2 regions of the Faecalibacterium sp. BIOML-A1 genome follow, and region 2 is predicted to be linked to the other one. Evidence: predicted binding sites of a transcription regulator. Region 2 holds the regulator's gene; the other holds the start of a gene.
The links. Region 2 encodes Rex, which represses fermentation and respiration genes when NADH is low (regulators of the CRP and FNR family bind a similar motif). Its sites were predicted from a motif close to ATTGTTAANNNNTTAACAAT; they were not measured.

Region 1 (3,415 bases), on a different contig from region 2:
GCGCCGTCCTTGATAGCCTTGTCAGCCTTCAGCTGGCTGTTGTATGAGAACTCGTCCAGCATCTCACGGGTGATGGGGCTGTAGCCGTACTTCTTCTGATAAGTCTCGTTGGTGCAGACATTCTCAGCGGTCATGCCCATGTGCTTGTTGAAGCCGCAGGCATCCCACAGAGCATCGTTGACCATGGTATCCACGATCTCGCTCTTGCCCATGGGTGCGCCCATGCGGTAGCCGTAACGAGCCTTCTGCAGTGCGAAGGGAGCCATGTCCATGTTCTCCATGCCGCCTGCGACCACGATATCAGCATCGCCAGCCTCGATCATCTGAGCAGCCATATTGACGCAGTTCAGACCGGAGCCACACACCACGTTGACGGTGACAGCCGGGGTCTCGATGGGCAGACCAGCCTTCAGAGCAGCCTGACGTGCAACGTTCTGGCCCAGACCAGCCTGAATGACACAGCCCATGTAAACATGATCGACCTGCTCAGGTGCGACGTTTGCACGGTTCAGGGCTTCCTTGATGACGATGGAGCCCAGCTCAACTGCGGGAACGTTTGCCAGAGTGCCGCCGAACTTGCCAATAGCGGTACGGCATGCAGATGCGATAACGATCTTTTTCATGTGAATAGCCTCCTGAATTGTGTATGTGTTACTTTTCGTAAGCCATTTTTATCAAAACGCCCGTAAGCGCTTTTACAAATTAGGTCTCGGGGTCTTTTTTCTGCCGGATCAGCGCATACTTTTCGTTGACCGCCTTTTCCACATTGGGTGTGACGAACTTACCGATGTCGCTGCCGTAGTAAGCTGCCTCTTTTACAATGGTGGAAGAAAGGTAGCTCCACTTGATGCTCGTTGCCAGAAACATGGTCTCGATGCCGGGCATCAGTGCGTGATTGGTCTGCGCAAGCTGGATCTCGTTTTCAAAATCCGTCACCGCCCGCAGGCCCCGCACCATCACCGAAGCGTGCCGTTTCTTGGCGAACTCCACGGTCAGGCCGTCGAAGCTCTCCACCGAAACATTCTGGATGCCCTTGCAGCATTCCTTTAGAAGCTCCACGCGCTCCTCCACGGTGAAGAGCGGATTCTTTGCGCTGTTGATGAGCACCGCCACGATCAGATGATCGTTGATCTTTGCCGCGCGCTTGATGATATCGAGATGCCCTTTTGTGACCGGATCGAACGAACCGGGATAAACTGCTGTTGCCATCGTCTGGTGTCCTCCTTGAGCGCTGTGAAAAGCGCGTTTTGGTTCTGCCATGATAGCACTTTCCAGTCTTGGGTGCAAGATTTTTGTGCAAGCTGTACGTTTTATCGTTAAAATTTAAACAATCAATGCCGTGCTGCATCGCAGCCGCCTGCTACGCTATAAGTAAACCATATCGTCAAAATTTTATCAAGTCCTTTTGCAAAGATTTTGGTTTTTCAGCACCAAACAATCGTCCAAAAACTCCGCGAATTTTGTCCATATTGCCAGTCGGTCAAAATTTTCTCGATAAACTATTGATTCTACACATTGTTAATGTTATAACTAAGTTGTGCAGATCTGCTGCCCTGTCCGACAGCTGCCTTCTGCTGGTTATCAGGATATCATCCGCCTGTGTCAGAGCTGTGTTCAAATTGCCAACAGGTGGTAAACATCCTGCAAAGATTTGTCCGTGCAGGAAGAGTAAATGATAAATTTACAATTCCTTTATGTTATTATAGGAGAGGATGGTTTATAATGGATTTTACGGAACTGTATGCTCAGAAGAAAATGACCGCCGCTCAGGCTGCCGCACTGGTCAAAAGCGGTGACTGGGTGGATTACGGCTGGGCTGTGAACACCCCTGTGGCGGTGGATGCCGAGATCGCAAAGCGTCTGCCTGAGCTGGAAGGTGTCAACTTCCGCGGCGGCATCCTGATGTGGGTGCCCGCGATCTTCCAGATCGACGATCCCGCTGCACACATGACATGGAACAGCTGGCATATGGGCGGCATTGAGCGCAAGGCCATTGCACAGGGCTTTTCCTTCTACTCCCCCATCCGTTATTCCGAGCTGCCCCGCTACTACCGCGAAAGCCCGGATCCGCTGGATGTGGCGGTGTTCCAGGTGACCCCCATGGACGAGCATGGCTACTTCAACTTCGGCCCCAGTGCATCTCATCTGGGTGCTGTGTGCGAAAAAGCCAAGAAGATCATCGTTGAGGTCAACAAGAACATGCCCCGCTGCCTTGGCGGCATGGAGAACTGCATCCACATTTCTCAGGTCACCGGCATCGTGGAAGGCGAGAACCCGCCCATCGGCCAGATGGCCGCTCCCGGTGCTGCTACCGAAGTGGATCTGAAGGTTGCCAACCTGATCGTTCCGCAGATCCCCAACGGTGCCTGCCTGCAGCTGGGCATCGGCGGTATGCCCAATGCCATCGGCAGCCTGATCGCACAGAGCGATTTGAAGGATCTGGGCGTGCACACCGAAATGTATGTGGATGCCTTTGTGGATATCGCCAAGGCCGGCAAGATCACCGGTGCACGCAAGCAGCTGGACAAGGGCCGTCAGGTCTACGCCTTCGGTGCCGGCACCCAGAAAATGTACGATTACCTGAACGATAACCCGGAGTGCATGTCTGCACCCGTGGACTACACCAACGATATCCGCAGTATCTCCGCACTGGATAACTTTATTTCCATCAACAACGCTGTGGACATCGACCTGTTCGGTCAGGTGAACGCTGAGACTGCAGGCCTCAAGCACATCTCCGGTGCCGGCGGTCAGCTGGACTTCGTTCTGGGCGCATACCTTTCCAAGGGCGGCAAGAGCTTTATCTGCCTGTCCTCTACCTTCTTTAATAAGAAGACCGGCCAGCTGGAGAGCCGCATCCGTCCCACTCTGGAAAACGGCAGCATCGTCACCGATACCCGTGCCAACATCCACTACCTGTGCACCGAGTACGGCTGCGTGAACCTGAAGGGCCTGACCACCTGGGAAAAGGCTGAAGCTCTGATCAGCGTAGCACATCCCGACTTCCGTGAAGACCTGATCAAGGAAGCCGAAAAAATGCACATCTGGCGCAGGAGCAACAAAATCTGATAAGTGCCGCGGGGATTCCTGCTGTCCGCGGCTGAAATGGAGTCTATCATGATGGACAAAAAGCCGCACATCAAGCCCTATCTCTACGGGATGTTGGCAGGATTTGGAGCGATCTCCCTGAGCATCATCTTCTTTTTCCTGATCTACCGCTTCGATGGTTTTGGTGATGCCATCTCCACGCTGACCGGCATTCTGATGCCGTTCATCTACGGTGCCGTCATCGCCTACCTGCTCAAGCCTGTGTGCAACACCATCGAGAGCTTTCTGCGCCGGTTCATCCCGGAAAAGATGCATGGTCTGGTCAATGTGCTGTCCGTTACGCTGACCATCCTGTTCGGCCTGCTCC
Region 2 (3,415 bases):
GCACGATCATGATAAGGGTTGCCGCAGGCCGTCCGCACAGCAGCAGCAGGCTGCCGCCCAGCAGTGCACCCAGCGCACCGCCGCCGATCCATGCATTCACGCCGTTTGCGTAGCAGGCAGCCGTCATCTGAAATGCCGACATGCCCTGCGGCTGGATATCGGAAAAAACGATCACCGTGCCGCAGGCAAACACCAGCCCCAGAACCAGCTTGAAGATCTTGGGCAGAAGGTCTTCGCCCCGGGTATACTGCACAGCAAGGCAGCACACTGCCGTGCCCAGCACAAAGCTGCCGCAGCCAAAAAGTCCGAACAGCACATCGTGCAGGGCCTTCCATGCCGAATCTCCCTCCACAAAGGCCAGCACCACCAGCAAAAGGCCTGCAAACAGGGTGCCAAGCCCCGCCGGAAGCCGCTGTTCTGCGCGTTTTTTGCGCGATGCTGCGCGCCGTGTTGTCGTTTTACGTTTTTTTGTTGCCATGTTTCTTTGTTCCCCGCGTTTGTAGTAGACACACTATTTGATTTTATTATTGTACCACGCAGGGAAGGAAATGGCAAACCTATTGTTGTACAAAATCGGCCTTCATTTGCGTTCAATCTCTTTATACAGCCACGCCAGCGCATCCGAAAGCCCGCCCAGCTCATCAATGAGCTTTTCCTTCACGGCCCGGCGTCCATCCAGCACGGTGCCCATGTCCATCACCAGCTCGCCGGTGTGGAGCATCAGGTCGGTGTAGCGTTTTTCAGTCATGCCGCTGTGGGCCGCTACGAAGCCGGTGATGCGCTGCTGCATCTGCTCAAAGCTGCGCATGGTCTGCGGCACCCCCAGAATGACGCCGGAATGCCGCACCGGGTGCACGGTCATGGTGGCTGTGGGCACGATGAAGCTGCGCCGGGCGCTGACGGCAAGCGGGATGCCGATGGAGTGCCCGCCGCCCAGCACAAGCGTTGCACTGGGTTTGGACACGCTGGCGATCAGCTCCGCCAGCGCAAGGCCTGCTTCCACATCCCCGCCTACCGTGTTCAGCAGCACCAGCAGGCCTTCGATGCGAGGATCCTCCTGCGCGGCCACCAGCTGCGGGATGACATGCTCATACTTCGTGGTCTTCTGGCCCTGCGGCGCTTCCGAATGGCCTTCGATCTGGCCGATGACGGTCAGGCAGTGGATCACATGCTCCCCGCGGGCCAGCGTGACCGTGCCCAGATCTTCGATCTCTTCTTTTTCCAGCCGACGCGCGTCGGTCAGCTGCGTTTCATCGTTCATATGCTTTCCTCCTGCGTTTTCTGTCAGCATTCCCCAGCCTGTGCCGGGCTATGCAGACCCGCTGCAGCAAAAAAGCGGTAACATTTCATAAAAATTTTTTGAGAATGATTTGACATTCTCCATCGGTGCAGTATACTTTAAATAATTGACTGTAATATCTGCAATATGAACCCGTAAACGGATCGGGGTTTCTCTGTGCCGCATCTGTAAAGCAGGCAGCTGCGGCAAGTACTGCGATAGAGCGAAAGGAGAAAGTATTCTATGAACACTCCTGCAAGGGCTTCGCTTCCCGTTATCAAGCGTCTTCCCAAATATTACCGCTATCTGTGCTCTCTGCAGGCAGACGGCATCAACAGCATTTCTTCCCGCGAGCTGGCTGCTCAGATGGGCACCACCGCTTCGCAGGTACGGCAGGACTTCAACTGCATCGGCGATGTGAATGGCCGGCAGGGCATCGGCTACTCGGTGGAAAACCTGCTCTCCATTCTGGAAGGCCTGCTGTTCGGCAACGGCGACCGCCTGCCCACCATCCTGATCGGCTGCGGCCGTCTGGGCAAGGCAGTGAGCCGCTTTATCACCACCGATACCAACGGCTACCGCCTGATCGCCGCCTTTGATGTGGCACAGAGCGAGGTGGGCAAGGAGATCAGCGGCATCCAGATCCGCCATATCGACGAGCTGGAGTCTTTCTGTGCCGAGCATCACCCCAAGGTCGCAGTGCTCTGTGTGCCCCGCGACGGTGCGGAACAGGTCAGCGGCCGTCTGGTGGATCTGGGCATCGAGGGCTTCTGGAACTTCTCCCACTATGACCTCTCTGTGCCGTATCCCGATGTGGTGGTGGAGAACGTCCATCTGGGCGACAGCCTGATGAGCCTTGGCTACCGCCTGCGCAATCAGGACTGAACGTACCTATTGTAAGTAATAAGAGAACCCTCTCAGTCAAAGCCTGAGATGCCGCTGAACCCTCTCAGTCTCGCATACGCTCGACAGCTCCCCCGAAAGGGGAGCTTTATGAGTGGGGACGGGAAAGTTTCTGCTTCTCCGGCGAAGGACAGCCTGCCCGGAAGATGCAGAAAAGCTCCCCCATCGGGGGAGCTGGCAAAGCCGTCAGGCTTTGGCTGAGAGGGTTCTTTCTGTAAGGAGAGTTTTTCAAATGGCAAAACTGTATTTCCGTTACGGCGCGATGAACAGCGGCAAGAGCACCGCCCTGATGCAGGTAGCCCACAACTACGAAGAACAGGGGATGCGGGTGCTGATCCTCAAGCCACAGGTGGACACCAAGGGCGGCGGTGAGCTGGTGAGCCGTCTGGGCGTGCGCCGCAAGGCTGATCTGCTGATCCCGCCGGAGACGGACGTGTTCGAGGCCGTGCGCACGGCCAACGCTGACGGTGCGCCGCTGGCCTGCGTGCTGTGCGACGAGAGCCAGTTTTTCACTGCGCAGCAGGCAGAACAGCTGTTCATGGTCACGGTGGATTTGAACATTCCGGTGATCTGCTACGGCCTGCGGGCAGATTTTTCGCTCAAGGGCTTTCCCGGCTCTACCCGGCTGCTGGAGCTGGCCCACACCATCGAGGAAATGAAAACCATCTGCACCTGCGGCCGCAAGGCCATCTGCAACTGCCGCAGAGTGAACGGCAGATTCGTCTTTGAGGGCGAGCAGGTGGCCATCGATCTGGAAAACGATGTGCAGTACGTGAGCATGTGCCCCCAGTGCTATTTCAAGGCAAAGCGCGCGTTCTACGCCGAAAAAACTGCTTCGCAGGCTGACTGAAACTTGTATACAAGGCCGCTGTGTCCAACGACACGGCGGCCTTTCTTTTTTATCCCCGGCCTATGGGCGCAGTCCACGCAGCAGCGCAAAATATGTCGCTGTCGGCGCTTTTTCACCCCCCAAAAGGACGAAGAAGCACCGATTTCCATGCCCGCAGACCAGTGCCGGGGGACCGCCGCAAACAATTGATATATCAGAGTGAACATTTTTTGCGCTATTGATATATCAGTTTAAAGGCTCCCATCCGGGCTTTTTTAGCTGTTGTTCGTCCACAATGTATGCAACGATTCTACGTTCTGAAACGGAATGTTTACAAAATTATTGCAAAGTTCGACGTTCCTCCTATGATGCATCCCAGTTTTCTATGCAAAATAGCGAAGTAT

Region 1: coaD (pantetheine-phosphate adenylyltransferase) is a predicted target of Rex. The motif match lies at 1,313-1,332, and genes of this name have one in related genera.

The regions. Positions count from the first base shown of each region.
Region 1 is NZ_WKZJ01000001.1:274,202-277,616, reverse strand. It holds gene GKG36_RS01405 (acetyl-CoA C-acetyltransferase) at 1-623, opposite strand, end outside; gene coaD (pantetheine-phosphate adenylyltransferase) at 703-1,209, opposite strand; gene GKG36_RS01395 (butyryl-CoA:acetate CoA-transferase) at 1,723-3,069, shown strand; gene GKG36_RS01390 (AI-2E family transporter) at 3,118-3,415, shown strand, end outside.
Region 2 is NZ_WKZJ01000003.1:81,564-84,978, forward strand. It holds gene GKG36_RS04575 (DNA translocase FtsK) at 1-478, opposite strand, end outside; gene GKG36_RS04580 (ATP-dependent Clp protease proteolytic subunit) at 581-1,261, opposite strand; gene GKG36_RS04585 (redox-sensing transcriptional repressor Rex) at 1,523-2,164, shown strand; gene GKG36_RS04590 (thymidine kinase) at 2,415-3,032, shown strand.